Regions from separate parts of the Exiguobacterium sp. E17S genome, predicted to be linked through region 2. Evidence: predicted binding sites of a transcription regulator. Region 2 holds the regulator's gene; the other holds the start of a gene.

The links. The regulator LexA, encoded in region 2, represses DNA repair genes until DNA is damaged. The targets are predictions, from matches to a motif close to CGAACATATGTTCG.
Region 1: AC3B4V_RS10725 (Y-family DNA polymerase) is a predicted target of LexA. The motif match lies at 13,419-13,432, and genes of this name have one in related genera.

Annotation. Positions count from the first base shown of each region.
Region 1 covers NZ_JBYLRU010000002.1:297,436-314,002, reverse strand. The annotation lists gene AC3B4V_RS10795 (DUF58 domain-containing protein) at 1-436, opposite strand, end outside; gene AC3B4V_RS10790 (AAA family ATPase) at 433-1,389, opposite strand; gene AC3B4V_RS10785 (ABC transporter permease) at 1,755-2,759, opposite strand; gene AC3B4V_RS10780 (sugar ABC transporter ATP-binding protein) at 2,756-4,264, opposite strand; gene AC3B4V_RS10775 (sugar ABC transporter substrate-binding protein) at 4,261-5,343, opposite strand; gene mtnA (S-methyl-5-thioribose-1-phosphate isomerase) at 5,355-6,404, opposite strand; gene mtnK (S-methyl-5-thioribose kinase) at 6,401-7,567, opposite strand; SAM riboswitch class I at 7,646-7,749, opposite strand; SAM riboswitch class I at 7,955-8,056, shown strand; gene AC3B4V_RS10760 (2,3-diketo-5-methylthiopentyl-1-phosphate enolase) at 8,127-9,317, shown strand; gene AC3B4V_RS10755 (2-hydroxy-3-keto-5-methylthiopentenyl-1-phosphate phosphatase) at 9,314-9,973, shown strand; gene AC3B4V_RS10750 (methylthioribulose 1-phosphate dehydratase) at 9,970-10,590, shown strand; gene AC3B4V_RS10745 (1,2-dihydroxy-3-keto-5-methylthiopentene dioxygenase) at 10,607-11,143, shown strand; gene AC3B4V_RS10740 (arsinothricin resistance N-acetyltransferase ArsN1 family A) at 11,268-11,756, shown strand; gene AC3B4V_RS10735 (MBL fold metallo-hydrolase) at 11,817-12,572, shown strand; gene AC3B4V_RS10730 (pentapeptide repeat-containing protein) at 12,640-13,278, opposite strand; gene AC3B4V_RS10725 (Y-family DNA polymerase) at 13,455-14,777, shown strand; gene AC3B4V_RS10720 (YolD-like family protein) at 14,761-15,090, shown strand; gene AC3B4V_RS10715 (ZIP family metal transporter) at 15,142-15,954, shown strand; gene AC3B4V_RS10710 (undecaprenyl-diphosphate phosphatase) at 16,312-16,567, shown strand, end outside.
Region 2 covers NZ_JBYLRU010000001.1:427,615-444,181, forward strand. The annotation lists gene glnA (type I glutamate--ammonia ligase) at 35-1,381, shown strand; gene AC3B4V_RS02180 ((4Fe-4S)-binding protein) at 1,498-1,734, shown strand; gene AC3B4V_RS02185 (GNAT family N-acetyltransferase) at 1,709-1,984, shown strand; gene AC3B4V_RS02190 (AzlD domain-containing protein) at 2,298-2,624, opposite strand; gene AC3B4V_RS02195 (AzlC family ABC transporter permease) at 2,603-3,304, opposite strand; gene dhaK (dihydroxyacetone kinase subunit DhaK) at 3,459-4,427, shown strand; gene dhaL (dihydroxyacetone kinase subunit DhaL) at 4,452-5,054, shown strand; gene dhaM (dihydroxyacetone kinase phosphoryl donor subunit DhaM) at 5,047-5,415, shown strand; gene AC3B4V_RS02215 (GNAT family N-acetyltransferase) at 5,548-6,012, shown strand; gene glpK (glycerol kinase GlpK) at 6,194-7,696, opposite strand; gene AC3B4V_RS02225 (MIP/aquaporin family protein) at 7,740-8,441, opposite strand; gene AC3B4V_RS02230 (metal-binding protein) at 8,515-9,099, opposite strand; gene lexA (transcriptional repressor LexA) at 9,131-9,745, opposite strand; gene yneA (cell division suppressor protein YneA) at 9,957-10,244, shown strand; gene AC3B4V_RS02245 (YneB family resolvase-like protein) at 10,290-10,943, shown strand; gene AC3B4V_RS02250 (DUF896 domain-containing protein) at 11,057-11,293, shown strand; gene tkt (transketolase) at 11,570-13,540, shown strand; gene AC3B4V_RS02260 (YneF family protein) at 13,664-13,894, shown strand; gene AC3B4V_RS02265 (ABC transporter transmembrane domain-containing protein) at 14,015-15,772, shown strand; gene AC3B4V_RS02270 (ABC transporter ATP-binding protein) at 15,762-16,567, shown strand, end outside.

The sequences.
Region 1 (16,567 bases), on a different contig from region 2:
GATCCGTAATTTCAACGATACAACCAGGGATCTGGTAGACCCCTCGACGAATCGATGGAATCGTGTAGTCGATTTGCTCTGTCTTCCGGTAGTGGGCACGGAGCGGACGGCTGATATCGAGTTTTTCTTCACTGAGTTCGTTTGGAATCGCCTCCGTCACCTCGACGGCTCCGACCAGGAACGGGAAACGCCGGCGAACCCGTAAGGAAACCGGGATATCCGTTCCGGCAACGAGCATCTTATTCGAGACTTCGCGCGTCGCCAGTGCCTGCGTGACGGGCCAAACGAGGAAGAGCGTCCAGTAGACGGTCAAACCGGCCATGACATAAAACAGCAAGGAAGCGACATTTCCGCCATCGACGCGCGCATATGTCCATAAGGCAACCGTCGTCAAAAGGAGTACAGCGTAACGCCAACCAATTTGCCACTTCGTCATAGGGACTCCACGTCTTGTTGGATTGGTACAGCAACCTCTTTTTTGATTTGTTCTAAAATCCGTTCAGACGATTGACCGTGATAACGCGCGTCCGCTGTCAAAATCAAGCGGTGTGACAGGACCGGAATCAAGAGATGTTTGACATCATCCGGTAACACGAAACTGCGCCCTTCCATGTATGCCCATGCTTGCGCGACTTTCATCAAGGCAATCGAAGAACGGGGACTCGCGCCGAGATAAAGTGAACCGTTCGTCCGGGTCGCTTGGACGAGATGGACGATATATTTTTTGACAGGCTGTGAGACATGAACGTTCTTGACTTCTTCTTTCATCTGGAGCAATTGCTCGCGACCAATCACCGCTTCGAGCGTTTCAATTGGTTCATCCCGTTCGAAACGTGTCAGCAACTTCATTTCTTGATGGAAATCAGGATAACCCATTTTGACTTTGACGAGAAAACGATCGAGTTGTGCTTCTGGTAACGGATACGTTCCTTCGTGTTCAATCGGGTTTTGTGTCGCCATGACGAAAAAGGGATTCGGAAGCGTATGAATCTCACCATCGACGGTGACGTTCGCTTCCGCCATTCCCTCGAGTAAGGCAGATTGAGTTTTCGGTGATGTTCGGTTGATCTCATCGGCTAAGACGATGTTCCCCATTAGAGGACCCGGTCTATATTCGAATTGGCTTGTTTTCTGGTTATACATCGATACACCCGTCAAATCCGACGGAAGTAGGTCTGGCGTGAACTGAACACGTTTGAAGGTCAACCCGATCGATCGGCTGAACGCACGGACGAGCATCGTCTTCCCGACTCCCGGTACGTCTTCTAATAGGACGTGACCGCCCGCTAGTAGTGCTGCCAATGATTGTGTGATGACATCTTCCTTACCGATGATGACTTTCTCTACGTTGTCGATAATCGCTTGAATCTCCTTAGTGTATGTTCGCATTGTCAGGCCCCTTGCTCTCGTAGTAGTTGAATTTTCTGACTTTTTATATCATCTCATATTCCGCTACGCTTTTAAAGAAATACGAGCAGTTTCTAGCACATGAAAAAGGGGGAACGCCGTAGCGTTTCCCCCTTATTTGTTTCAGGAACGAACACATGCCGTGATCCGTTCTTGAACCGTGCAGTTGCACGTAAAACACGAATACATCCGTGTCAATGGACAACGTTCGTCAAGTCCGGTGATCCTCTTCTTTCAGAAGCGACATGCGATCGTTCCCTCTACATTGGTAATCATTCATGTGCATCACCATCCTTTCATATATTGAATATTACCGAATATGTTATAAATGAAACGTCGAATTTTAATTATTTTTTACGATACCGCGCATAAGTCGTCGCGAGCGCGACCGCAAGGACCAGCCCTTTGATGATATTCAACGAATAGTATGGAACAGACAGCATGACGAGACCATTTTCAAGAATCCCGACGAGACAAGCCCCAACAAGTGTACCAAGCGCATTCGGCTTCCCTTGTCCTGCGAACGACGAGCCGATGAATGCCGCCGCGACCGCTGGCATCAGATAACCGGAACCGGCGTTGATTTGCGACGATCCGACTTGTGACGCAAGCAAAATCCCACCGACCGCAGCAAGTAACCCAGCAATCAGATACGCGAGTGCCCGGTAGCGGTTGACACGAATTCCTGTCAGTCGTGCGGCTTCCGGATTCCCACCGATAATATAGAGAAAACGACCATGTCGCGTATAGCTTAAAAAGACATGTGTCACAGCGACGACGACGAGCATGATGACGATGATCCAAGGCGCCTGGCTGATTTTCGCGAAAGCCTCCGGAATCGTGCCGACTGTTGGTGTACCGTCCAGGCGCGGCATTCCGGCACTGATTGAACCACCACCGGTATACGTCATCGCGACACCTTCGACGATGAACATCGTTGCAAGCGTCGCAAACAAATCCGGAATCTTAAACCAGACGATGAGTAAGATGTTCACCAGAGCAACGCTAAGAGATAAGAGAAGTGCTAAACCAATCGAGACACCGAGCGGTAGACTGTACCAGACGAAGAACGAGACGACGAAAGAACTCGCAAGCGTCGCGGTCGACCCGACCGATAAATCAAATCCATTGACCGTCAAAGAAACGGTCAAGCCGATCGCGATAATCGTCACGATTGAGATACTTCGTAAAATATTAATTAAATTCGTCCCTTGTAGGAATGTTGGAGCCGTCGTCGCAAAAAACAGGACGAGGGCAAGGATCGCGAGGACGATCCCCCAGTCGTTCAAGAATCCGAGGACAGGACGTAAACCCTTCCCTCGGTTCGTTTGTTTTGATACTACCTCATTCATCGTTGCCCTCCTCCTGTCGCATACCACAACAAGGTTTCTTCTGATGTATCCGCCGTCTTCGTTTCATGGACGATCCGTCCATCGAACATGACGTAGATTCGGTCCGTGACGGTCAAAAGTTCATCCCATTCACTCGTCGCGTAAAGGATCCCTTTTTGTTGTTGTGCGAGTCCGTCAATCAGACGATAGATATCTTGTTTGGCTCCGACGTCGACACCTTTTGTCGGTTCGTCCAAGACGAGTACAGAAACATCGGTCAGTAACCATTTTCCGATGGCGACTTTTTGTTGATTCCCACCGGATAGTTGACCTACTTCCTGTTTCACGTCTGCCACTTTAATGCCCAGCTCCTTGACCCATTGCGATGCCTGATCTGCTTCTTTGCGACGATCCATCAGCCCCCAGCGGTTGACGAAATCATGAGCTGCCGCTGCTGTTAGATTTTCTGCGACAGAATCGGCAACAAGAATTCCTTCTTTTCGTCGTTCTTCTGGAACGAGACCGATTCCCGCTTGAATCGCAGCTTGTGGATTGCGAAGGCGATGGGCTTTTCCACCTATCCGAACCTCCCCTTCCTGAAACGGGCGATCACCGAACAATGCTTTGCATAATTCCGTTTTACCAGCACCGACAAGACCCGCGATACCAACGACTTCACCTGCTTGAACCGTCAAGGAGATATCGTGGACGTCCGCATTCGTAGCACTCTCGACGGTCAATACGTTCGTTCCATTTACCCGTGACGTTTTCGCAACAGACGTAAGCTGACGCCCGAGCATCTGCTCAACGACAGCTTCCTTCGTGATGTCTGTCAAAAGACATCGTGAGATGAGTTGACCGTCGCGCATGACTGAGATGGAGTCGCAAATCTCATATAGTTCCTGTAAACGATGCGAGATGAAGATGATCCCAAGCCCTCGTTCGGCTAAACGACGCACGACTGAAAAGAGATGGCTTGTTTCCGCCTGACTGAGAGGTGCCGTTGGTTCATCTAAAATCAAAAAACGGCGTTCTTGGACGAGGGCGCGAGCAATCAGTACGAGTTGCTTTTCAGCAAGCCGCAACTCCTCGACACGTGTCTTGACGGAAATATCCGCCTGTAATGTCGCTAACGCTTCCTTGGCACGCTGTATGTAACGGCGTTGGGATACGAAGCCAGTCATCGTTCCGTCCGTCAACAGATCGAGACAGATATTCTCAGCGACCGTCAAATACGGGACAAGCGCCACATCGACCTCTTGTTGGACGAGATCGATTCCAATCTGTTTCGCATCACGTGGTGACGTGATGGACAACTCCTTCCCGTCGAGACGGATCGTTCCTTCGTCCGCCGTTTCCGCTCCGGATAAGACTTTCATCAACGTCGACTTACCGGCACCATTCGCACCGACAAGCGCGTGGATTTCACCGGATTTCACTTCAAACGAGACTTGTTTTAAGGCTTGCACTCCTGGAAACGCCAGTGAAATCCCAGTCATCTTCAAGTGATGATTGGTAGACGTCATTGTTTTTTATGGACGTCACGCAACCGGTCCATCCACGGTTCATTGAATTTGTCCGATGTACTCCATCCTTTGATGATCGTATCGAGATTGTACATCGTCGTATCCTGCTTCAACGCCTTCTGCTCCACGAGTTTCGCGTCGAGATCAAAGCTATCTGGTGTCTTCTCGCCAGCGATTTTCTTAGCCAGTAATCGCATGTCCGTTTGTCCAATCAAGAATGGATCCACCGCACTCGTCGAGACCCAGTTACTGCCTTTTTCACGCATCAGGTTGATATCCTGATTCGAGACATCGATCGAGATTAGCGGGATTTCTTGACGTTTATTATCCTTGAGCGATTTGTAAGCCCCTTTTGCGACTTCGTCCCACGCTCCCCAAACCGCATCAATGCTTCCTTTCGGATATTTCGCGAGAATCGCATTCATCTTCGTTGCGATATCCCCTTGGACATCTTGGAAGTTTGTCGGTCCAACCGTCTCAAGCGTTTTGATCTTACCGTCTGCTTCGTACGTCTTATAGATTTCCTGACGACGATCGAGCGGGGCAAAACCTGGTCCGAACCAAAGTTTGATGACACGGACCGGCTTTTTGTCCGTCACCTTCGTCACTTCATCAAGCGATAGCTTCGCGAGTTGATGATCGTTTTGGAATGTTTCCGTCACACCTTTTAACGTCGTTCCTTTTTTCTTCGTGACCGTATCGAACGTCACGACCTTCAGCCCTTTGTCGACCGCTGGTTTAATCATGTCATAGGCGTAGTCTTCCTTACCATGCGAGATGATGAGCCCATCATAATCTTGCTGAATCGCTTGCGCGACCAGCTCCTTGAACTTGACGTCGTTACCTTCCGAAATGAACGTGCTGACTTTAAAGCCAAGCGCTTCGCCTTCACTTCGTGCGCCATCAAGGAATTGTTTCGTATGGTCGTCCGATGCTAGGTTGCGGATGACGGCGATCTTGACGTCCGATTGAACCCCTTTTGGTACATCCTTGACGACCTTCGTCGTCGTGGCTTCTCCATTCGCACAAGCCGCTAGTAACAGTGCCGGTGCTAGGACGGCGTAAGCTAGTTTTTTCATGACATATCTCCTTATCCGAGGGGTTGAAGCCCTGTTAATTGTTCAATCGTTTCTTCATTCGGTTGCGTGATGACACCAAGTTCGGTAATGATGCCCGTGATCAATGTGTGTGGTGTGACATCAAACGCCGGGTTGAAGACAGCGACGCCTTCCGGTGCTGTCGCGACACCTTGGACAGTCGTCACTTCCTGCGGATCACGTTCTTCGATTTCGATCGCGTCTCCGGAAACGAGCGAGAAGTCGAACGTCGAGAGCGGTGCTGCGACGTAAAACGGAATACCAAAAGCTTGCGCGAGCAATGCCAATTGGAACGTCCCGATTTTATTCGCGGTATCTCCGTTTCGTGTAATGCGGTCGGCACCGACGATGATCGCATCGATCTGTTTTTCTTTCAGCGTATGGGCGACCATGTTGTCCGTAATTAACGTGACATCGATGCCGGCACGTTGCAGCTCCCATGTCGTCAATCGTGCTCCCTGCAGTAACGGTCGCGTCTCACTCGCAAAAACGGATAATTCGATGCCGCGTTCTTTTGCGATGTAGAACGGCGCAAGTGCCGTTCCATAAGCAGCGGTCGCAATCGATCCAGCATTACAAATCGTTAGGATCCGGTCGCCTGACTGGAACAATTCCAGTGCATGAATCCCGATTTGACGTGACGTCTGCGCATCCTGGTCGTATAAGGCGACCGTCCGTTTTTCCAACCGTTCGCGAATCTCTTCTACCGACGTCCCGTCTTGAATGATTGGATTCAATTGATCGAGGACATTTCGCAAGTTGACGGCCGTCGGTCGTGTCGCGAGTAACGTCGCCGATGTCTCAAGCAAGGCTTGCTTGTAGACCGGTAGCTCTGCTTCAAAGCGGTACGCTTCTTGAACGAGCACGAATCCACCGAATAAGCTGATCGCAGGTGCGCCCCGGACACGTAGTTGTTTAATCGCCTCAACCGCTTGCGCGAGATCAGCAATGACTTCATAGTGCTCTTCTTGCGGTAGACGTGTCTGATCGAGAATCGTCAAGATACGATCTTCGTAACGGATACTTTGAACGAATGTAGTCATCGGCTGAGTTCCTCCGTTACGTCAAAGTTTCGTAAATCATCGAATGTCCGGCATTCTGTACGGCGTTTGATTAACGCCGCTCCTAGACGAAGAGCGTGACGTTTCCGCTCTAAGCGTTCCGTCGTTGAATCGATTGATTCTAAATCAGCGACCGGTGCAAGACCAATCGTCCGCCGAATCAATTCGCAACCGGCAAAGCCAAGGGCATCCTGCAAGATCGTGCTCAATACATCGTCGACGAGCCCCGATGTCCGGAATGGTTCGACGGCTTCCCGTTCCCATAAGGCACGGAACGTTGAAGCAAATGTCAGCCAGAACGTGTCGATGTCGCGAATCCGGGCATCACGAAGTGCTGAATAATCGGGGTATGCTGCAAAGAATAAGTGGGCGATGAACTGTCCGACATCGAATCCGAATGGACCATAAAAGGCGAATTCAGGGTCGATGACCTTCGTTTCCGTCACCGAGGCGAAGATGCTTCCTGTATGTAGATCGCCGTGCAGCAATGCATCTCCTTTTGTGATGAAGAGCGCTTCAAGTTTTGCGACTTCGCGTTTTAACTCATCGTCTGCCCATAAATATGCCACCTCTTCTTCAAGCCCGGCTTCAATCTCGTTCGTCTCCGCGTCATGGAACGGATCCGTGAAGATTAATTTTTCCGTGATGTCGCACAAGTCTGGATTGTAGTACGTTCGGGCGACACGTTTCTTTTCAACCGGACCAAGCGCAAAGTCCGATGTATGAAATAACGTCCGAGCGAGATAAGAACCGATATGTTCCGCAAGCAACGGATACTGTTCACCTGCGAGTAAACCGCTTCGAACGATCGTCAGATGTGAAAGATCTTCCATGACCGTATACGCCTCTTCATGACTAGCATGAAAAACACGTGGCACGAACGGTACGGCATGCCGTGCGAATTCACGGAGTGCGGATTGCTCGATCCACGCTCGTTCGAGCGATAACGGCCAGCTCTCCCCGACGACCTTCGCATATGGTAATGCTTGTTTTAAAATCAAGCGATGTTCGCCTTCTCGAATCCGAAAGACGAGGTTGAGGTTCCCGTCGCCAATCTCTTCTGCTTCGACGGCTCCATCGCCGATCAGTCCTAATGTCCGAACACGATCAATCGCGTCCTGTTCTGTGAATGCTTTATATGTCATCTCAGTTTCCCCCTATGTGATACACGAAAAAGCGCCTCTTTTCGTCATCGAAAAGAGGCGCAGAAAAGTCACTGCGTCCTCTTATCTCTCAGACGAAACGTCTGTTGGATGTAGCACCGTGCCCAGTGGTCGGTTGCTGCGGCGTCATCGGGCCAATTCCCTCTGCCAACTCGCGATAAGAGTCGTATGTAGTTGTCGTGTGTGATATTGATTTGAATCTTACGCAATCGACTTCCTCGCTGTCAAATCGAAATCAAGCAGAAACGGATATCATTTTTAAGTCATCTATAGAAAGAGTATTTTCAAAAAAATAAATTTTCTAAAAATAGTTTGACAAGTGGCGATTCTCATGTAAAAATTGCAATTAGATTTCACAATTTCATCCAATTCTTATCAAGAGCAGACGGAGGGACAAGCCCTACGATGTCGCAGCAACCGACCTTTTGGCACGGTGCTAATTCTTGCAGCTACTAAGCTGACAGATAAGAGTCCACGTTCGAATCATTCATGGTCTCTTGTCGCTGACGAGAGACCATTTTTTTGTTGAAGGAGGAAAGACATGGCTTATATCACTGCTACTTATCAATTGACTGCCCGTGATCGACTCGAGCAGCGCGCTGAACAACTCGCGCTTGGTCTGACAGTCGGTTCTTGGACGGAACTGAATCATCTCGAACAACAACAACTCGCCTCGTTCAAAGGGGAAGTCGTACATACCGAAGAGCGCGATGGCAAAGGATATATCACGATTCGTTACCCGGAACATAACGTATCGCGCGACTTTTCTGCGATTCTGACGACCGTCTTCGGGAAACTCTCACTCGACGGTGAAATCAAACTAACGGAATTGCTACTACCCGATACATTTACGTCGGACTTTCCAGGTGCGAAATTCGGGATCGAAGGGGTCCGTTCCTTGATCGGTGTCGAAGATCGCCCATTATTAATGAGCATCTTCAAAGGAGTCATCGGACGCGATTTATCGTTCCTTCGTGATCAACTCGAAGGACAACTCGCTGGTGGGATTGATCTCGTCAAAGACGATGAGATCCTATACGACAATCCGTTGACACCGACGATTGACCGGGCACGGATCGGACGTGAGGTCATCGATGCTCACTTCCAACGGACCGGTAAACGTGCGTTATATGCGATCACACTCAGCGGTCCCGTCTTTACGCTCAAGGATCAAGCCAAGCGATTGATTGATGCTGGAGCGACTGCTTTCTTGCTGAATACCTTCACATACGGACTCGATGTCTTACGTGAACTGGCAAGTGATCCGGAAATCAACGTTCCTATCTTCAATCATCCGGCATATAGCGGTGCGTTGATCGCTAGCCCGAATCACGGAGTCGCAGCCCCTGTCTTACTCGGCACATTACCGCGTGCTGCCGGAGCAGACTTGACGCTATTCCCGTCTCCTTACGGCAATGTCGCTTTACCAAAGGATGTCGCCCGTGGCATCGCGGTCGAAGCGACCCGTCTCGGTCAGACGAAATCAATCTTCCCGGTTCCTTCAGCCGGTATTCATCCTGGACTCGTCGCTCAACTCGTACGAGACTTCGGGATCGATTCCGTCATCAACGCCGGCGGCGGCGTACATGGTCATCCGCAAGGTGCTGCGGCTGGTGTCATTGCTTTCCGCCAGGCACTCGATGCGGCACTCGCAAATGAATCCCTATCGGCGGCAGCATCGCGTCATGAAGAATTACGGATCGCCCTTGACGCTTGGGGGATCAAGTCATGACCGTACGGATTCTTTGTGACTTCGACGGTACGGTGACGACGCAAGATAACATCATCGCACTCATGCAACAATTTGCGCCAGCGAGTGACTTCGAACCGTTGAAACGCGGCGTACTCGACCGAACGCTATCGATTCAGAGTGGTGTCGGGCAAATGTTCGCACTTCTGCCGTCTGACGGAAAAACAGCCTATCTTGACTTTTTGTTGGAGCGTGCAGTCATTCGCGACGGATTTTCGGAGTTACTTCAGTACAGTCGTCGTCAAGGAATCGATTTTTCGATCGTCAGCGGTGGAATGGACTTTTTCGTCGAACCGATCTTAGCGCCATTCCTTGAACAAGAACAGATTTACTGTAACGTCGCCGATTTCAGTGGTCCATTCGTCCATATCGATTGGCCAAACGCCTGCGATGCCCATTGCACGAACGGGTGCGGCTGTTGTAAAACGTCCGTTGCCCGGGCATTGCGCAAAGACGATGACGTCATCATCGTCATCGGTGACTCGGTGACGGACTTCGAACTCGCGAAACAAGCGGATCGTGTCTATGCCCGTGATTATCTGATCACGTTGTGTGAAGAGAACGATATCGCCTATACACCGTTTGAGACGTTCCACGATATCGTTCATGATTTAACGCGAGCGGAGGTGACAACATGACATTCATGCGACGGTATGAAGAGCTACGCGCCATCAAACAAGAGCTTGCGGCGCGCGATTGGTTCCCTGGTACGAGTGGCAATCTCGCCATTCGGACGTCCGGTGTCCCGGTTGAATTCCTTGTGACGGCAAGCGGAAAAGATAAACGGCAGACGACTCCTGACGACTTCGTTCATGTCGATGCGACCGGTCAATTGATTGGTGAGCAATCCGGGCGTCCTTCCGCTGAGACATTGCTCCATGTCGAAGTGTTCAATCGAACGGACGCCGGTTGTTCTCTGCATGTCCATACGATTGCGAACAATGTGATTTCGGAACTCTATGGCGATCAAGGCAGCATCACCTTTTCCGGTCAAGAAATCATCAAGGCACTCGGACACTGGGAAGAGGATGCGACGGTCACGGTACCGATCATTCCGAATCATGCGGACATTCCGACGCTTGCCGCTGCTTTTGCACCGCATGTCACAGCGGACAGTGGTGCCGTCCTGATCCGCAATCACGGAATCACGGTCTGGGCACCGACCGCCTTTGAAGCAAAGAAACACCTCGAAGCCTTCGAGTTTTTATTCAATTACACGTTGACGTTGCAATCATGCCGTCAATCCATTCATTAAAAGGAGGAATCATCTCATGGCAACAGTCTTATTCCAAGAAACAAACACACGGTATACGGATCAAACGGAAGTCGCTGACTTCCTCGCGTCACGCGGCGTTCTTTACGAACAGTGGGACGTTTCGAAACTTCCAGCGCCTCTCGTTGAGAACTTCACACTGACGGATGCAGACAAACAAACGATTCTCGATACGTTTGCTCCAGAAATCAAAGACGTATCAGAACGTCGTGGGTATCAGACAGCTGATATCATCTCACTTTCGGATACGACACCGAACCTTGATGAGTTACTCGTCAACTTCCAGAAAGAACATCACCATACGGATGATGAAGTTCGTTTCATCGTTAGCGGTCATGGCGTCTTCGCGATCAAAGACGAAGAAGTCGGCTACTATAACATCGAACTCAATCCTGGTGATTTGATTTCCGTTCCTGTTAACACACGCCACTACTTTACGCTTCAAGACGATCGTAAAGTCGTTGCTGTTCGGATCTTCGTCACGACAGACGGCTGGGTTCCGATTTATGAAAACGAGACGTCAACGGTCTCTTAAGAACGATATAAGCGCTGATTTCCTTTATGTGAAGGAAATCAGCGCTTTTCTTATCGCACAAACATATCACTACATTGACACGTAACCGATATAATGAAGGAAAAGCGATGAGGAAGTGAGCGTCATGCATATTCGTCCCGTAACGGAACACGACTTACCAGCGATTCTCGCCATCTATAACGAAGGCATTGAAGATCGGATCGCAACGCTTGAGACCGACCAAAAGGACTTATCCTTCATGACCCAGTGGTATGCGGAACGCACCGATCGATATGCCGGTTATGTCGCTGAAGATGACACAGGTGTCCTCGGCTTCATTTCCCTCGATCCGTATAATCCGCGTCCTGTCTACGCATCCGTCGGTGAGATTTCGGTTTATATCACCCGGACTCATCGTGGACAAGGGATTGGCACACGTTTGCTTGAAACGGCTGAGCAACACGCCCGTGATCATCAGATGCATAAGCTGATCCTCTTTACCTTCCCGTTCAATAAAATCGGACAAAAACTCTATATCCGCTCCGGGTTCCGGATCGTCGGAACGTTTAAGGAACAAGGACAGTTGAACGGCGAATATGTCGACGTCATGGCGATGGAGAAACGCTTACGATAGGATTCATTGAATGCCAGACAGGGAATAGTCACTCCGAGTCATTGAGAGAGGATGAACCTAATGGATATTCAACAAATTCGTAATGCAACACTCGTTGTCACGTATGCCAATCAAGTCTTACTGATTGATCCGTTCCTTGGCGAAAAAGGTAGCTTACCTCCCTTCGGTCAAACACCGAATGCCGTCGCCAATCCACTCGTCGACTTACCGGTCGATGTCAACACACTGCTTGATCCTGACGCAATCTTCGTCACGCACCTGCATGCCGATCATTTCGACGATGCTGCAAAACAACTTCTACCCAAGCATTTGCCACTCTATGCGCAGCAAGAAGAAGACGCGCAACAAATCCGAGAAGCCGGCTTCACGAACGTTTCTTCCTTCGATTCCGGTGTAACGATCGGTGATATCCAAGTCCATCGAACAGGTGGACAGCATGGTGTCGGTGAAATCGGCGAACGGATGGGACGTGTGTCTGGGCTCGTCCTCACCCATCCGGACGAACCGACACTTTATATCGCAGGTGATACGATCTGGTGTGACGAGGTCGCGCATGCGATCGAACAACATACGCCCGATATCATCGTCGTCAACAGTGGTGCCGCTCAGTTCTTGACCGGAGAGCCGATCACGATGTCACAGCGTGATCTCCTTGCCGTACACGAAGCGGCGGCGGAAGCGACGATCATCGTCTCGCACCTCGAGTCCGTCAACCACTGTCTCTTGCGACGTGATATGATTGCTGACTTTTTAACTGCTTTCCATCTCTCTGCCCATTTCCTGATTCCGGAGGATGGCGAAACGATGTCATTTTAAGAACAGTAACTTTCATTAAAAAGAAGTCCTTGTTTCGAATATCCATCGAAACAAGGACTTCTTTTTGTTATGGGATGACGAGACCTAACAAACGAGCAAAGGCAACTGCTTGCTCTTCCGTAATGACAGCACCTGGTAAAAATCGCGGATCGATCGTAATACCAGAGAGCTCCGTCTGCCGGAGGTCGAGACCTTTTAACGGCGTTTCAATCCATTGACTATCCGTAAGCCGGACCGCTTCGAGTTTCCACTGGGTCGGTTTCACTTCGAAGAACTGTGCTTCTTTCATCGTCGTTTCGCTCCAGTGTTGGTGACGGACCGTACTGCGAATGAACTGTGCGTAATCCGCAAGTCCTTCCTGAATCGTCACATGGTCCAGCGTACAATCTTCGAACTGAACACCCGTCATCCGGCATCCGACGAAGGACACGCGGTGAAAACGAGTTTCTTGGAAGTGACATCCCGTTAAGTCACATTGCTCAAAACGGATATCTTCGAACGAACCACGGTCAAAGGTGAGATTCGCGAACGAGACATTTTGAAAACACACTTGATAGGCATCGATGCGTTCTGTCAGTTCACTCGGCATCGACTCTTTCTCATAACGCGCCCCTTTTAGATACGGGTCATCGATTTCGACTTGATCGAACGTCTCTGGTTGAAGCGTTTTTGGTAATTCTGGTAAACGGATAATGGTCTCTTTCAATGAAGGTTCCCCCTTTTTTCTCTCCCTTAGTGTATCAAACTCCTTTTATATGAGGGAAAATCGTTCAAATTCCCCTTTTTTCAACAGTTTTTATTTTGAGACACTTTGAGACCATGCTATAGTCAAAGAAAATCAAAATAAGAACATATGTTCTTTTGTGTAAAGGAGTGATTCAAATGTTTCCTTCCGTCGTTTTACCACAAGATAAACGGATTTTTTGCGTCGACAGTGTGTCCTTCTACGCCAGCTGTGAATGCCAGTATCGCAATCTCCCTCCCTTGACGACACGCCTAGCGGTCGTCTCCGATTTGAAACGAAGCGGATCCGTCATTCTCGCTGCCACCCCTGCCTTAAAAGCACTAGGAATCAAGACAGCCGGTCGGCTATATGAAATCGAGCAATTGCCATACGCTGTTCGTCGCACGATTCAACTTGTCGAACCACGCATGCTCGCTTATATGAAGACGTCAATTCGTGTCCTTGATGTCCTGCACCAATTCGCCCCACCTGAAGCGATCCGCGTCTATTCGATTGACGAAAGCTTCATTGACATGACCGGAACCGATCGCCTATTTGGTTCCGACCTGCAAGCTGCCCTCAAAATTAAAGAAGCGATCCTGAAACAGACCGGCATCCACGTCCGGATCGGGATTGGTCCAAATAACGTCATCGCGAAACTGACCCTTGATTTAATCGGGAAAAAAGAAGGCATCGCGCGATGTGGATATGCCGACGTCGCACGACGTCTTCATGATTTTCCGATTCGGAAGATGTGGGGGGTCGGACACCGTATGGAACAACATCTGCAGATGATGGGGATTGAAACAATCGGTGATCTTGCCATGCGCCCTGTCGAAGAGTTGCACGAACGATTCGGTGTCATCGGTGCCGAACTATGGCACCACGCTTGGGGTCTTGACGCGTCACCGACACTTCTTGCGCCTCGTCATCTGTTCGAGAAAGCCCCTCAACGGACGATTGGACACGGTGTGACCTTAATGCAGGACTATTATCAGTTCGAACGCATTCGGAATGTGCTCAATGAACTCGTGCAGGATGTTGCCGCACGTTGTCGCTTTTCGAATCAAGTCGGCTGGACCGTTCACATCGGCGTCCGCTATTCTCGAAACGTCGTCCGAAGTGGTTTCTCCCGTCAAGTGCGGTTGCCTTATCCGACATCCGATGAACGAATCATTTTGCGTCACGTCTTACAATTATTCGAACCGAATTGGCTCGACGGAGAACCTGTTCGTTTTTTATCCGTCGCAGTGGGGCATTTGACTGCCGATCAAGGCACCTTACAGTTGTCTTTGTTCGAGGATAATGCGCGGCTCTGGAAACGACGACGGTTATTAAAAGCAATGGATGTCGTCAACCTCCGCTACGGAAAAGGAACGATTCGCCTCGCTGTCTCGTTTCTTGATACGAGTGTCGCCAAACGTCGCCTTCGTTTTGTCGGCGGTCATCCGGGAGGTGATCTTCATGACAGCGTATCGTGATCGAGGAAATTTAAAATGGATTCCTTTTCTCATGCCGGAACATTTGCAACTGTTGCGGGAATATTATGTCCAGATGCATCAGCTCGACTTGCCTGAAATTGATGAACAGTTGCAAGAATCATGGCACTTTCTGCTTCAAGAAGCTTTAATAGAAGGAAACGAACTTGAAATCACGTATTATAAGGAAAGTAGCTACGTGACGGTCGTCGGTTTCGTGGAACGACTAGAACCCGAACGTTCCGTTCTCTTTCTGCGCGGACGTGAAGTCATTGAAATTCCCTTCACACGAATCGTCCGGATCGAAAACGGGTAAGCTCTCATACAGATGGATGCTTTAAATCGTGCCCGGAAAGAAGGAATAGTCATGTTGGATTGGTTTACTTCCCTCCCCGTCGTCGTGCAAGCATTGCTTGCCGGAATGATGACGTGGGGGTTAACCGCACTTGGTGCGGCACTCGTCTTCGTCTTTACGACGATTGAAAAACGCGTCATGAACATGATGCTCGGTTTTGCTGCCGGCGTCATGATTGCTGCGTCATTTTGGTCGTTGCTTGCTCCTGCGATCGAGTTCACGGAGCAGGATGGAGGAATCGCCTGGATTCCTGCTGCCATTGGTTTTCTCGCTGGTGGATTTTTCGTCCGTCTCCTCGACTTCGTTACGCCGCATTTGCACTTATCTGCACCACTCGAGACAGCGGAAGGTCCTTCGACAGGACTCAAGAAAACGACATTGCTGTTTCTTGCGATCACGTTGCACAATATTCCCGAAGGTCTTGCGATTGGTGTCGCTTTTGGCGCCGCTGCCTTAAACATGGACGGGGCGACCGTCGCCGGTGCCTTGACGCTCGCACTCGGTATTGGGATACAAAACATGCCGGAGGGAGCTGCCCTATCGATTCCACTACGCGGTGAAGGAATGTCGCGCCGGCGCGCCTTCCATTACGGTCAATTGTCAGCAATCGTCGAACCGATTGCCGCGATGGTCGGAGCAGCCGCGGTCTTCTTCGTTCAACCGCTTCTACCGTATGCGTTATCGTTTGCTGCCGGAGCGATGATTTTCGTCGTCGTCGAAGAATTGATTCCGGAATCACAAGCAGAGAACGGATCCGATTTAGCAACGCTTGGTCTGATGGTCGGGTTTACGGTCATGATGATTCTTGACGTCGCTTTAGGATGATCCCGTTTCAAAACGAGTAGTGGACGATATCGTCTCCTGCTCGTTTTTCTGTTTGTAGATTCAGACATATTCCAGTGAAACCAATCGATTTGAAGTTTTTCTGACCTTGTGTCCTAACAGAAAGATTCCCTTTTCCTTCATGCCGTTTTAGTATGAATGAAAATGATCGGATTTCCTGATCTATCCGATGATACCTAAATCCATCTATTATCTTATCCAAACGAATTTAAATCGTACAACGCGTCTTACACATACGATCGTCTCTCAGACCTGCGCCCGATATTCCAATTAGTTCTATCTCACAAGAATAAAACATGATATGTTTTTAACTAGCACATCATATAGAAGGAGATTATCATGACAATCATTGAACTTTTAAAAGCGCTCTTACTCGGTTTCGTCGAAGGGATGACGGAATTTGCACCGGTCTCTTCCACAGGTCACATGATCATCGTCGATGACATGTGGTTGCAAACGACCGATTTTCTCGGTAAATATTCGGCGAACACCTTTAAAATCGTCATTCAGCTCGGATCGATTCTTGCAGTCGTCGTCGTCTTTTGGAAACGCCTCTTCAGCTTGATCGGTTTGTATAAGATTGAAGGCGAACATG
Region 2 (16,567 bases):
CATATAAAAAAGAATCGGAGAGGGGATTTGTCACATGACACGTCGCAACATTACACGAGAAGACATTTTGAAAATCGCTAAAGCTGAGGATGTACGCTTCATTCGCTTACAGTTCACAGATATCCTCGGAACGATCAAGAACGTTGAGATTCCAGTAAGCCAATTGGAAAAAGCACTTGATAACAAAATGATGTTCGATGGTTCATCGATCGAAGGATTCGTCCGGATCGAAGAATCAGATATGTATCTCTTCCCAGACTTGAACACATGGGTCGTCTTCCCATGGACAGAAGATGGAACAGGGAAAGTTGCACGTTTAATCTGTGACATCCACAATCCGGATGGCACGCCGTTCGCAGGAGACCCACGTGGTCAGCTCAAACGGGTACTTAAAGAGATGGAAGAGCTCGGTTTCTCATCATTCAACGTTGGACCAGAGCCAGAATTCTTCCTCTTCAAGAAAGATGAAAAAGGTCGTCCGACACTTGAATTGAACGACCAAGGTGGATACTTCGACCTCGCACCAGTCGACCTCGGCGAAAACTGCCGTAAAGAAATCGTCATCGAGCTCGAGAACATGGGCTTTGAAATCGAAGCATCACACCACGAAGTTGCTCCAGGTCAGCACGAAATCGACTTCAAATATGCGGATGCGATCACGACAGCGGATAACATCCAAACGTTCAAACTCGTCGTCAAGACGATTGCTGCGAAGCACAACTTGCACGCGACATTCATGCCAAAACCACTCTTCGGTGTCAACGGATCAGGAATGCACGCGAACATGTCGCTCTTCAAAGGCAACGAGAACGTCTTCTTCGATGAAGGCAACGAAGACATGCAATTGTCGGATGATGCACGTGCCTTCACGGCAGGCATCCTCAAACACGCTCGTGCGTTCACAGCGGTTTGTAACCCGACAGTCAACTCGTACAAACGTCTTGTTCCTGGCTACGAAGCACCTTGCTACGTCGCATGGTCAGCACGTAACCGTTCACCACTCGTCCGTGTTCCTGCAGCACGTGGACTCTCGACTCGTATCGAAGTTCGTTCAGTCGACCCAGCAGCGAACCCGTATCTTGCGCTTGCGACATTGCTCGCTTCAGGTCTTGATGGAATCAAGAACAACTTGAAAGCACCGGCTCCAATCGACCGCAACATCTACGTCATGGACAAACCGGAACGCGTTGCAAACGGAATTGATGATCTTCCATCAACACTCAGCCACGCACTCGAAGTCTTGAAAGCGGATGACGTCGTCATGCACGCTCTCGGCGATCACATCGCAGAGCACTTCGTTGAATTGAAAGAGATCGAATGGGATATGTTCCGGACGCAAGTCACGGAATGGGAACGCGATCAGTACATGGTCTTGTTCTAATCCAACTCAAGCACTTTCGGACTTCTGTCCGGAAGTGCTTTTTTCATAGCGCCGACAGGGATTGAGTCAAGGATGTGGAAAGATACAAGAGTACAAAGAAAGGGAGACGATACATCATGAAAAAAGGATATGAAGGCAAAGAGATCACGGTCTATTTTGATTCGGAAGTCTGCATTCACTCTGGTCATTGTGTACGAAGTCTACCAACTGTCTTTGATGTCAAGCGGCGTCCATGGATTGAAGCGGACGGGGCACCGGTGGAAGAGGTCATGCGTGTCGTTGACGGTTGTCCGAGCGGCGCCTTATCTTACGAACGGAGGGAAGCAAATGGAGCTGAAACGAGCGGAACGTAAAATCGAAGCCCATCAGGAAGGTGAAGTGATTGGGGAAATCACTTACAGCGATACGAACAACGGCATGTGGATCATTGATCACACATACGTCGATCCCGCGCACCGAAATCAACAGATCGGGGAACAACTCGTTGCCGAGATCGTCAACTGGGCACGAGAAGCAAACGTCAAGCTGTTACCGTTATGTCCGTTTGCGAAAAAAGAGTTTGAACATCAATCGGATTATCAGGACGTACAAGCAAATACGTAAACACAAAAATCTCCTCTAGTCTCTTTAGACCAGAGGAGATTTTTTCGAGTCATTGTTTATGATCCCTAACTTTCATTTTGCGAGAAACCATCATCGTACCGAAATAGGCGATGACGTACAACACGATCAATCCTTGTTTTAGCAGATAAGGTAGATCCATTTGACTCGCGATTATAAAAATGACGCACAGCAATATCAAATAGGGTATGAACTGCTTATTTGGCATATCAGGACCTCCTTCACTATCCATTTATTTCTATTATAAGGATAACACAAGAGATGCATCGAAATAGGCTAAAGATGAATGACTTGCTTATAGATACAATCGTAGAAACGCTATCGTGACAACACCAGTCACGACCGTCCAGGATAAACTTTTACTGAAAATCGCGACCGCCATGGTCGGGAGGGCGGCGAAGACATGAAGCGTCGAAACCTTCGGAAACGCCTCATCTTGAGCGATGAGGAGATTCTGAAAAAAGAGGGCACCAAGCAGGCAGATTGGAATGAACGAGAGCCATTCTGTTACGAGGCGCGGTAACGTCAGTCCATGAAGGACGAGAAACGGTAAGACGCGTGGAATCCATGTTACGAGTCCACAAGCTAAAAAAAGATCAATTAATTCTGGGCGGATTTCCATCGTGTGATCACGACTCCTATACTTGCGCCACCGAGCGTCGCGCAAAGAACGGCGACTTCTGGAGAAAAGTAGCGCATGGTTATGTAAAGCAATAGTAAGACAATCAGTAAAAGGCAACTATTCACGGCAATACGGGAACGTTCCCCTTCAAACTGTAAGTACAATAAGCCGATGAACATCGCTGTCAGGGCAAAATCGAGACCGAAGCGCTCGGGATCAGGAAACCAGCTGCCGACAAGGGCGCCGAGAACGGTTGCGACGATCCAGCTGAAGTAAGCAGTCAGATTCAAGCCATGCATGAAGGACGGGGAGAGCTTCCCTTTTTGCGCAGTGTTCATCGCGACAGCGAACGACTCATCCGTCAGTAGCGTTCCGGTACCTAGGCGGTCGCGGAGATGACGTGTCTCAACATGTGGCGCAAGCGTCAGACTCATTAACAAGTGCCTGAGATTGACGATGAACGTCGTCAGAATGATGGCAGAAGCAGGACTATTTAATAGTAAGAGACTCGTGATGATGAACTGAGCGGCGCCGGCATAGATGAAGACGGACATGAATCCGACTTCAAGAGGGGATAAGCCGGAGGCACGACCGACGATCCCAGCTGAGAAGCCTATGCCGATATATCCGAGGACAGTGGGTAGACAGGCACGGACACCTGCTTGAAAGGCTGATGACATTCGATTCCTCCTCTTTTTTAAGAGCATAGCATTCATGCGGAATATCGTCACCAACTGGTCAATATTTTCATCATTTTTTTCGACATATTCGACTTGATTTGGTGGTAAAGACTAAGTGGTACGGCAAAATCAGTTAGGTAAAGGAGCGTTTTTCATGCACAAATTAATGAAAGATTCAAACCGGTTCGTTTCAGACATGGTCGACGGACTCGTACTAGCTCACCCTGATTTGTATAAAAAGGTCGAAGGTGTTAATGTCGTCGCACGGAAAGTGCCGCTTGATGGAAAAGTCGGACTCGTTTCTGGTGGGGGAAGTGGGCATGAACCCGCACATGCTGGATTCGTTGGGGACGGTATGCTTGCTGCAGCTGTTTGTGGGGAAGTCTTCACGTCACCGACACCGGACATGGTGCTCGAAGGCATCAAGGCAGCCCATGGTGGAAAAGGTGTCCTTCTTGTCGTCAAGAACTACTCGGGTGATGTCATGAACTTCGATATGGCAAAGGAACTCGCTGAACTCGAGGACATCGAAGTCGACACGGTCGTCGTCAATGATGACATCGCGATCAAAAAGGAAGAGGATCGTCGTGGGGTTGCGGGAACGGTCTTCGTCCATAAGATTGCCGGAGCTGCGGCTGCAGAAGGAAAATCACTGAGTGAAGTCAAAGCAGTTGCGGAAAAAGTCATCCAGGGCGTTCGTTCGATCGGAATGGCACTCTCACCATGTTACATGCCAGAGAGTGGCAAACCAGGCTTTGAGTTGCATGATGACGAGATGGAAATCGGAATCGGGATCCATGGTGAAAAAGGACTTGAACGAAAAGCAGTCGCTTCCGTTGATGCGATCGTAAAAGAGTTGCTCGATCGTCTGACGAAAGAGGTACCAGACAAAAAAGTCGCCGTCATGGTGAACGGAATGGGTGGAACACCAGAATCCGAACTGTATATCACGTATAAATACGTCGCGGAAGAACTTCAGGCGCATGGGTACGAGATTGCCCGTTCGTTCGTTGGAAACTATATGACGTCGCTCGAGATGCACGGATTCTCAATCACGCTCTTACCAGTGGATGATGAACTGCTCGGCTATCTCGATGCAGAAACGAAAGCGATTGGATTCTAATTCAGATAAACGGGGTGTACAAAGATGAAGTTGACGACGGAACAGTTACGAAGCGCGCTCATCAAAGCAGCGGAACAGATCGAACAGCACAAGGATGAATTGACGGACCTTGACCGGGAAATCGGCGATGGGGACCACGGGATCAATATGTCACGCGGCTTCCAAGCAGTCCAAAAGACGTTAGAAGAACACGGTGAATATGAGGACTTAGGGGCTTTATCGAAAGAAGTCGGGATGACGCTGATCAAGACGGTCGGTGGAGCATCCGGTCCTTTGTACGGCACAGCATTCGTTAAGTTCGCTGGTGCATTCAAAGGGAAAACAGCAGTCGAAGGTGCAGAACTCGCGGATGCTTTCCATGAAGCGACGGAAGGCATCAAATCGCGTGGGAAATCGGAATTCGGTCAAAAGACGATGGTCGATATCTGGACACCGTTCCAAGAGGCGCTCTCGCAAGAAGAGGATTTGAAAGCGGCAATCGATCAAGCGCTTGCTGATACGAAAGCGCGCATCGCAACGAAAGGACGCGCGTCTTACTTCGGTGAAGCGACGGAAGGCGTCCAGGACCCAGGTAGTCTATCGAGTGCGTTGTTACTCGGCGAAATCGCGGAGGTGCTTCATGGTTAATCTTGTACTCGTTTCCCATAGTGAAAAGCTTGCGACTGGACTAAAGGAACTGTTGGCAGAGATGGCACCGGATACGCCAGTCTTAGTAGCAGCAGGTCTTGAGGACGGTAGCATCGGAACGGACGCGACGCGAATCGAAGAAACACTAAATACACTGGACGATGATGGAGTCGTTTTAACGGATATCGGTTCTGCGACGATGAACACGGAACTGGCCCTTGAACTATATAGTGGCGAACGGACGGTTCGGTTTATCGACGCACCACTCGTCGAAGGCGCGTTCTTAGCGGCTGTTCTTAGCGGACAGTCGAAATCCGTTGATGAGATTGAAGACGGATTGAAAAAAGAGTTTAACAAATAAGGATCAAATCCCCTTTGCTTCAATGCAATGGGGATTCTTTCATATCTGAATGAAATGGTAGTATGAAAATTGTTATCATAATGTATGTACATAAATAGGACAGTAAAAGAATGTAAACAATGAGGTGAGTTCTTGAGTTATACGTTAAGGAAAGCAGACACTGAAATCAAAAGGCAGACATTTGTACCTTTATTATTACTGGCTGATGAATCTATCGATAAGATTTATGAATACTTACCTAACGGTGACCTGTATTATCTCGAAGATTCATCTGGGCACGTAGTGGGTGTTATTGTTATGACCAAAATTAATCAAGATACAATGGAAATAAAAAACGTCGCCATCAAAAAAGAACAACAGGGTCAAGGTTTCGGAAAGAGGATCATCTCATTAACACTCGAACAATATAAGGAACAAAAGTATCGTCATTTCATCGTAGGAACGGCTAATTCGAGTATTGATAATTTAGCTTTCTACCAAAAGCTTGGTTTCCGACTATACGATATAAAAAAAGATTTTTTTCGGTCGTATCCAGAGGAAATTTGGGAGAACGGAATACAGGCGATCGACATGATCATGCTAGAGAAAAATGAGTGATCCACATTGTATATGGAGTTGAATACATGGAAACTCCTCTATGCGAAAGAGTAACACAATGGATTATGATGTATTTGCTGCGATGACACATTTGAACCTGGTATTAGAAAATGACTTTATTGTAGTTTTTATAAGACAGTGAAAACCCGGTCCCTCTGCAAAAGGGACCGGGTCAATTGTTTTATTTTGATGGTTTGAAGACCATAGTCGCTTCCACCGCTTTTTGCCATCCAGCATAGCGTTGTTCGCGATCGTCTTCTTTCATCTCTGGTTTGAACTGGTGATCCAGCTTCCATTGTTGTTTGATTTCCGCTTTATCTTTCCAGTAACCAACCGCTAATCCAGCAAGGTAGGCTGCACCGAGTGCTGTCGTTTCGTTAATTTGCGGACGATCGACAGGAACGCCGAGGATGTCCGATTGGAACTGCATCAAGAAGTTGTTGGCTACTGCACCACCGTCGACACGGAGTGTCTTCAGTTCGATCCCAGAATCTTGTTCCATCGCTGTTAACACGTCGCGTGTTTGGTAAGCGAGTGATTCAAGCGTTGCCCGAACGAAATGCTCTTTATCTGTTCCTCGTGTTAACCCGAAGATTGCGCCACGAACATCTGAATCCCAGTACGGCGCACCGAGACCAACGAAGGCAGGAACGACGTAGACACCGTCTGTTGAGTCGACTTTCGTTGCGTAACCTTCTGAATCTTTCGCGTGTTTCAACATCCGGAGCCCATCACGGAGCCACTGGATCGCAGAACCAGCGACGAAGATCGATCCTTCCAGCGCATATTCCACTTTTCCATCGACGCCCCAAGCAATTGTCGTCAAGAGTCCATGATCAGAAGAAACAGCTTTCTCACCTGTGTTCATGAGCATGAAGCAACCTGTTCCGTATGTGTTTTTCCCTTCACCCGCTTCGAAGCACGTTTGACCGAAGAGTGCTGCTTGTTGGTCACCCGCAATCCCAGCGATCGGCACTTCGTAACCGAAGAAGTGATACGGTACCGTTTTGTCGTAGACTTCACTCGACTGACGAACCTCTGGCAACATGGAAGCAGGAACACCGAGGATATCGAGTAACTCTTCATCCCATTTTTGTTCGTAGATGTTATACATCAATGTTCGTGAAGCGTTCGTGTAGTCCGTGATGTGCGTTTTTCCACCAGACAGTTTCCAAACGAGCCACGTATCGATCGTACCGAAGAGCAATTCACCGTTCTCTGCTTGCTCACGCGCACCTTCGACATTATCGAGGATCCATTTGACTTTCGTTCCAGAGAAGTAGGCATCAATCAGAAGTCCTGTTTTATCGCGGAACTTCTGGTTCAAACCTTGTTCTTTTAAGTCGTCACAGATACCAGACGTTTGACGCGATTGCCAAACGAGTGCGTGATAGACAGGTTTGCCTGTTTCTTTGTTCCAGACGACCGTCGTTTCACGTTGGTTCGTAATGCCGATTCCGGCGATCTGCTCAGGTTTGATATCTGCTGTTCCGAGTGCTTCGGCCATGACGGCAAGAATCGAACCCCAGATTTCGTTTGCATCATGCTCGACCCAGCCTGGTTGTGGGAAGTATTGCTTGAATTCCCGTTGTGCCGAGTTGACGATTTTCCCATCGTGATCGAAGATGATCGCACGTGAGCTTGTCGTACCTTGGTCGAGTGCTAGGATATACTTGTTTTCCATTTCGAAATCCCCCTTGAGCGGTATGTGTTAGTGAGACGTGATCTTAGTAGATCAATTGATAGATGAACACGGCAATCGCTCCACCGATGATCGGACCAACGACAGGAATCCATGAATAGCCCCAGTCAGATGAACCTTTATTCGGAATCGGTAGGATAGCGTGCGCGATACGCGGTCCAAGGTCACGGGCCGGGTTGATGGCATACCCTGTTGTACCACCGAGCGATAGACCGATGACGACGACGAGTAAACCGACGATGAGTGGTTTTAAGCCGTCTCCGAACGTCGTTAAACCGAGTGCCAAGATACCGAAGACGAGAACAAATGTCCCGATGATCTCAGAAATCAAGTTCGACGGCGTATGACGAATCGCTGGACCTGTTGCGAACACACCGAGTTTTGCGGCTTGATCATCAGTCGCTTCAAAATGTTTCATGTAATGAAGCCAAACGAGAATGGCGCCGATGAAAGCTCCGACAAGTTGTCCGGCAATGTAGATCGGAACGTCTGCCCACGGTAGGTCAGAGTTCAAAGCAAGTGCAATCGTCAATGCGGGGTTCAAGTGTGCTCCACTCTCAGCAGCGACGAATGCTGCTGTCATGACGGCAAGACCCCAAGCGAACGTGATGACGATCCATCCGCTGTTTTCCGATTTCGTCTTTTTCAAGACGACACCGGCGACGACTCCATCCCCGAGCAGGATGAGAATCATCGTACCGATCATTTCTAGTACAAAGTTATTCATGCAAAAACCCTCCCTTTGGATTAAAGCAGATAATGGCCTTTCTACTTTAAATTACTCCGATTTGAGAACGTTTTCAATACATATAATTGAAATATAGGAATGGAAATTTTTTATTTTGATGTTTAAAGATACGAAAAAGTGGATAAGAAAACACCTCTTCCTGCCTGCGAGCAAGCAAAAGAGGTGTTACCGACGACGTTTTTTTTCTTTTTTTAGGTCGAAACCAACTGCTGGAATAATCTAGTAGGATATGAATCGTACTCGCCACCATGATACCGACGACGAATGCAGGCAGGGAAGCGAACCACGAATCAATCGTAGCAGAATCAAGAACCTGAAAATATAGACTTAAAAATAGTAGGGGAATCAGAATCGCAGCACTATACAGAAGCCGAATGATGTCTCCAATGATCAGTCCATGCGACCAGATCGAGCGGTGGGGCATGATCTTGACATACGGCATCCAAAGAACTCGAAATGGTCCAAAGCGATAGTACGGTTCTGACTTTAAATCGAGGTCGGGTGACAACCAAAGGGTACCGACAGCGATACCGATGGCAGTCGGTAACCAATCGGTTTGTTGCGTTGCGACCGAATACGCAACGTAACCCGTCAGTGCGACGGTATTGACGGTATCATGTACATTTCCTGAAGGCATGAAAAAAGACCAGTCGTAACTGGTCCCTCCGTCAATGAATCGTCCGATACACGCCGATTACCTTACCAAGAATGGAGACATTATCGAAATACATCGGATCCATCGAGTCATTTTCTGGTTGTAGACGTACCTGTTGATCTTCTAAGAAGAACCGTTTCACCGTCGCTTCGCTATCTTCGGTCATAGCTACGACGATTTCTCCGTTTTCTGCTGTGTTTTGTTGGCGCACGATGACACGATCGCCGTCAAGAATACCTGCGTTAATCATCGATTCACCATCGATCGTCAACATGAAGACCGTTTCATTTCCTACATAATGTGCAGGGAGTGGGAACTGTTCCTCGATGTTTTCAATCGCTGTAATCGGAAGACCCGCTGTGACTTTCCCGATGACGGGAACATGGACGATGGCTTCCGTGATTTCTTCAGGCTTATCAAGCAATATCTCAATCGCACGTGGTTTCGTCGGGTCACGGCGAATCATTCCCCGTTTCTCGAGTCGATCCAAATGACCGTGTACCGTCGAGCTAGACGCGAGTCCGACTGCTTCTCCGATTTCACGAACTGATGGTGGATACCCCTTCAGTTTCACTTCAGAGACGATGTAGTCGAGAATCTCTTGTTGGCGCTTAGACATTTTCCGCATACGAATTGCCACCTCTTTCTGGATTGAAGTTTGAAATGTAAGAATATATGTTTCTAGATTCACTATAACATAGAACAAATGAGCGTACAAACAATTGTTCGACATTTTGTGTTGACCGAACACGGGTTCTATGTTTATTATGAGTTATGCGAACAATTGTTCCGCGAACATTTATTCTAACTCATTCATTTCATATTTGGAGGGATTCATGATGATTCATACGATTCGTACTCATGCTTTTTCAATTCTCTTCTATGCATTAAGTATTGCCTTCGTGATCTTTTTACTCACACCGCGCCCGGATGAAAAAGTGGCGCAACTGATGACTGCTTCCGTTACGGTCGATGAGAACGCCACAGTCGAACAAATTGCTGAAGTCTACAATGATGGTTCGATGTCAGATGAAGAATACGTCAACTGGTTGATTAAAAATAATGATGTCGAGACAAAACACGTCATCTCAAAAAGCAAAATCGTTGTACCAATCGCACAACAATGACAAAATGGAAAAGTTGTGAAAGAACGAACAGGGATGTGAGGTACGATGAAGGTCGTGATTTATTGTCGGGTGTCGACCGAAAAAGAAGCACAAGATAGTTCGATTGAACGCCAACGGATGGAACTTTCGAAGGTTGCGTCTCAAAAGGGTTTTGATGTCGTGGATGTCGTCTCTGAAAAAGAGAGTGGATATGACGTCGATCGGGAAGGGATGCTGACGGTTCTTGATCATGTGACACGTGATGCGGTAGATGCGGTCCTCGTGACGGATGACACACGGATTGGTCGAGGGAATGCGAAAATCGCCATTTTGCACACGTTTAAGAAGCACGGTGTTCGGTTGATGACACTTGATTCTGATGGAGAATACCAGCTTGCTGATGCAGAAGCGATGGTCCTTGAGATCGTCTCACTAGTGGAAGAATATCAACGGAAACTGCATAATGCAAAAATCGCACGCGGCATGCGGCGAGCTGTCGAACAAGGCTTTCGCCCAGAACGAAATCTGAATCGCCAAGGAGAGAACGCTGGGCGTAGTCGAAAGGACGTACCGATCGAAGAAATCGTACGTCTCCGTGAACTCGGACTGACGTTTTCAGATATCGCCATTACGCTTCGCGGGATGGGACATGATATTTCAAAGGCAACGGTCAATCGTCGATACCTTGAATACCGCGAATTGACGCCTAGCCCGGAATGAGAAGCAAGTAACCCGTCGACTGACGCGGTTAACTTGCTTTTTTTAGTAAGCTCTTTTACAGTAAGAATACAATTGAACTACTCAAGTTTGAGTCGTACAGAAAGAGGGATTCTATGTTATCACAAGAACAATTAGATCGAATCAATGCATTAGCGAATAAATCAAAAGTCGAGCCGTTATCAGAAGCAGAAGCGGCAGAGCAAAAAGAGTTACGTGCAGCGTATCTCGCAGCATTCCGTGGATCGTTCAAAAACCAACTCATGGGCATGAAAATCGTCGATGAAGAAGGTACGGACGTAACACCAGAGAAATTAAAACAAGCACAAGAAGAAGAACGGAATAAACAATAATCGTTTGTTTCTTCTTATAAGAAGAAAGAGGTTTCGCGTTAAGCGGACCTCTTTTTTGTTTAGAGCTGTTAGATGAGGAAACATTGCACGATAGCAATACATCTTAATAACGATCTTTCATCAATTCATGCATCCTGTATGAGTCGATAGAACGGCTATAGATAGCGCATTCATTTTAATGTGACATACTATTTAGAAAAGTTGTATCACATTTAAGAGTATGCTAAAATGAGTAGGAATTTGTGAAAAAGAGAGAGGATGATTGTTTTGACGAACATGACGACAGTAGAACAATTAGCAATTAATACGATTCGTACCTTATCGATTGATGCCGTACAAAAGGCGAACTCGGGTCACCCAGGTATGCCAATGGGAGCAGCGCCGATGGCATTCTCGCTTTGGGCGGATCATATGAACCACAACCCTAAAAATCCAGAATGGTTCAACCGCGACCGTTTTGTACTTTCAGCCGGACACGGTTCGATGCTTCTCTACTCACTCCTCCACCTATCGGGATATGATCTATCAATGGATGATCTTAAATCATTCCGTCAATGGGGATCAAAAACACCAGGTCACCCGGAATACCGTCACACGGCTGGTGTAGATGCGACAACAGGTCCACTTGGTCAAGGGATCGCAATGGCAGTTGGTATGGCGATGGCAGAACGTCATCTTGAAGCAAAATACAACCGTGACGATCTCAACGTCGTTGATCACTTCACATACGGAATTTGTGGAGATGGAGACTTAATGGAAGGTGTCTCAGCTGAAGCGGCTTCACTCGCAGGTCACCTCGGTCTTGGTAAATTGGTCGTATTGTATGATTCAAACGATATCTCACTTGATGGCGATCTCGATAAATCATTCTCTGAAAACGTCCAGAAGCGCTTCGAAGCGTACAACTGGCAAGTCATTCGCGTAGAAGACGGAACGGATATCGATTCGATTTCGAAAGCAATCGCGGCGGCACAAGCAGAGACGACAAAACCAACATTGATCGAAGTCAAGACAGTCATCGGCTTCGGTTCACCGAACAAATCAGGGAAGTCGGCTTCTCACGGTGCACCACTCGGTGAAGCGGAAATCAAATTGACGAAAGCAAGCTACGTTTGGGATCACGAAGAGTTCTACGTCCCTGAAGAAGTTAAGTCATTGTTTGACGAGCGGATCGTCCAACGTGGTGCTTCTGCGGAAGACGCATGGAACGAAACGATGAAACAATACGAAGCAGCGCATCCAGAATTGCATGCGGAACTCGTTCGCGCGATCGCAAACGAATTGCCAAGTAACTGGGAAGCAGATCTTCCGACGTACGATTTGTCATCGAAAAAAGCGACACGTCAAACGAGTGGTGAAGTCTTGAACGGTCTTGCAAAGAACGTTCCGACATTGTTCGGTGGTTCAGCTGACCTTGCAGGATCGAACAACACGATGCTCAAAGGCGAAGCAGACTTCGATATCGACCCAAGCGGTCGTAACATCTGGTTCGGAGTACGTGAATTCGCAATGGCTGCGGCTGTCAACGGTATGGCGCTTCACGGTGGCGTCATTCCTTACGGCGCGACATTCTTCGTCTTCTCGGATTACCTCCGTCCAGCGGTTCGTTTAGCAGCATTAATGGGACTTCCATCAATCTTCGTCTTGACGCACGACTCGATCGCTGTCGGAGAAGATGGTCCAACACACGAGCCAGTCGAGCACTTGATGAGCTTCCGTGCAATGCCGAACGTCACGATCTACCGTCCAGCAGACGGAAAAGAGACGATCGCAGCATGGAAAACAGCGGTTCAAGCAAAAGACAAACCGACGCTTCTCGTCTTGACGCGTCAAGGTCTTCCTGAACTTGAAGGTACGACGACAGAGGGCGCTGAAAAAGGTGGTTATGTCATCGCTGGTGACGTCACGAAAGCTGATACGCTCTTGATCGGTACGGGTTCAGAAGTTCACCTTCTTGTCGAAGCACAAAAAGAACTTGGTGAATCAGCAGCTGTCGTTTCGCTTCCATCATGGGAAGTATTCGAAGCGCAGTCAGCAGAGTATAAAGAATCAGTTCTTCCGAAACACATCACGAAACGTGTCGCGATCGAAGCAGGCGCTTCGCTTGGTTGGTACAAATATGTAGGAACAGAAGGACAAGTCATCGGAATCGATCGTTTCGGCGCATCTGCGCCTGGAGACTTCCTCTTGAAAGAATACGGTATGTCTGTTGAGAACGTTTTAGCGACAGTCAAGCAACTCGGATAATCTTTTCCGGAAAAACGGGTCCGATCTTACGTCGGGCTCGTTTTTCATCTATTATCATCTATGCAAACAATTGGAATTATAGTATAGTAAAAAGCGACGTTTTAAGTTAGAGGAGGAAGCAACTTGGCTACATGGATTTGGATTTTAATTGCCCTTCTTTGCTTGGTAGCAGGTGTCGCCCTTGGTTTCTATATCGCTCGTCGATACATGATGAACTACTTGGAGCAAAACCCACCAATCAACGAAGATATGATTAAGACATTGATGATGCAAATGGGTCAAAAGCCATCACAAAAGAAAGTCAACCAAGTGATGCGTTCAATGAGTGGTTCAATGAAATCACCTAAAAAATAAGCTGTACGAAAGGGGACCAAATGGTCTCCTTTTTATTTGCTATTTTTTAGAAAGAGAACTAATCTAAAATGTGAGACTATTTCAAATAATCATAGGATTTAAAAAAGGGGGGAGACTTGAATGGGAGTCTTCAGGAAACTCGGTTGGTTTTTCCGACGAGAATGGAAAGCATATAGTCTTGGGGTCGTCTGCTTGATTTTTGTAGCAGCGTTAGAACTCATTCCACCGAAGATCATCGGGACGACAGTCAATGGTCTAAGCGAGGGGAGCTTGACGAAGAATGATTTGATTCGTCTAGCAGGTACATTGTTGCTCATAGGGGTCGCGACGTATTTTATTCGTTATTTTTGGCGTTTTCATATCTTTGGGGCATCGATTCGTCTCGGTCGATTGTTACGCAGTCAACTGTATGGTCATTTTTCAGATTTGGATCAATCGTTCTATAAGAAATATCGGAGCGGAGACTTGATGGCGCATGCGACGAACGACGTACAGGCGGTATCGATGACAGCAGGTGCCGGTATTCTAACGCTCGTCGACTCGGTGACGATGGGGAGCTTCGTCATCATCACGATGGTCACGACGATCAGTTGGAAATTGACGCTCGTATCACTTCTACCGATGCCGCTGATGGTCTACTTGACGTCACGTTACGGGAAAATGTTACATTCGCGTTTTCATGACGCACAGGAAGCCTTCTCCGATTTGAATGACAAGGTCGCGGAAAGCATTAGTGGTGTCCGCGTCTTAAAAGCAACAGGGGAAGTGGAATCTGACGTGCAGACGTTTACGGATCTATCGGATGACGTCGTCCAAAAGAACCGTCGTGTCGCAAAAATCGATGCATTATTTGATCCGACGATTTTTGGATTAGTCGGTCTATCGTACATCATCGCTGTCGGATATGGTGCATATCTGTTACAACAAGGTGAAATCCGAATTGGTGACATCGTCTCATTCACTACATATCTTGGTTTATTGACATGGCCAATGCTTGCCTTCGGTTGGTTGTTCAACATTGTCGAACGTGGTCGTGCTTCCTACGATCGGATCGAGCGAATGCTTGCGATCGAACCGGAAATTAAAGATGCGAAGGAAGCAGCAACAAGTGTTTCCTCACCTGAACTTCACGTTGGGATTGAGCGTTTCATCTATGATACGCAACCGGTCTTACAAGACATCGATGTGACGTTGAAGCCCGGTAAATCGCTCGGAATCGTCGGGAAGACAGGTGCCGGGAAATCGACGTTCGTTCGCTTATTGTCTCGCGAATACGACGTCAAACAAGGCGCCATCACGATTGGTGGACGAGACATCAAACAATTGACGCGTGACACCGTCCGTCGTCAAGTAGCGATCGTTCCACAGGATCATTTCTTATTCTCGGCGTCGATTGCTGACAATATTGCCTTTGCAAAACCGGATGCATCAATGGAAGACATCATGGAAGCAGCGCGGATCGCAGCAGTCCATGATGATATTCTTGGGTTTAAGGAAGGGTATGCGACGATGGTCGGGGAGCGTGGGGTGACGTTATCCGGCGGTCAAAAACAACGGATCTCGATTGCCCGGGCATTACTAGCAGACTGTCCGATTTTAGTGCTCGATGATGCCTTGTCTGCAGTCGATGCTAAAACCGAGGAAGCGATCATCCACCACTTCCGCACGGCGGATCACGATCAGGCACAAATCATCGTTGCCCATCGCCTGTCGGCTGTGTCGCATACCGATGAGATCATCGTCCTTGAAGACGGTCGGATCATCGAACGGGGCACACATGAGCAATTACTCGCTCATGACGGTTGGTATAAAGAGACGTACGATCGTCAGCAACTAGAATCACTCGTCGAACAAGGAGGGCGTTCTAATGAATCATGATATCAATGAAAAAGCCGTCCTGAAACGATTGCTTGATTTCGTCAAACCGTTCAAAAAACAGGTCAGTATCGCCTTCATCCTGCTGTTCATTACGACGGCGGCAAAACTCGGGGGACCGTATCTCGTCAAGATTTTCATTGATGAATACGTCGCACCGGGTACGTATCCGGTACAGGAAGTCGCACTTTTGTTTACAGCGTACTTGTTACTGCATACGACAGGGATCATCGTCGATTACTTGCAGGCGTTCGAATTCCAAAAGATTGCCTTGCAAGTCATTCAACGCTTACGCATTGATGTGTTCCGGCATGTCATGCACTTACGGCTTGCCTATTTTGACCGGACGCCTGCTGGAGTGCTCGTATCCCGGATCACGAACGATACGGAAGCGATCAAGGAGCTCTACATCGGTGTCCTGTCGACATTCGTGCAAAGCGGCGTTCAGTTGATTGGAACATATATCTTCCTTTATCTACTAGAGCCGCGACTCGCGACGATTGCGTTACTATTGTTACCGCTGTTTTATTTCATCATTTGGATTTATCGGAAGTATTCGACGAAGTATTACGCGGAAGTCCGCGATTTATTGTCGAAAATCAATGCCCAACTGAACGAATCCATCAACGGGATGGCAATCATTCAACAATTCCGCCAAGAAAAACGCTTGATGGCAGAGTTCGAGGAGACGAACGTCGCCCACCAGAATGGACGTTATAAGAACTTGAAGCTCGATAGTTGGTTACTGCGACCAATCATTGAATTGTTACTGGCGATTTCAATCGCAACACTCGTGAC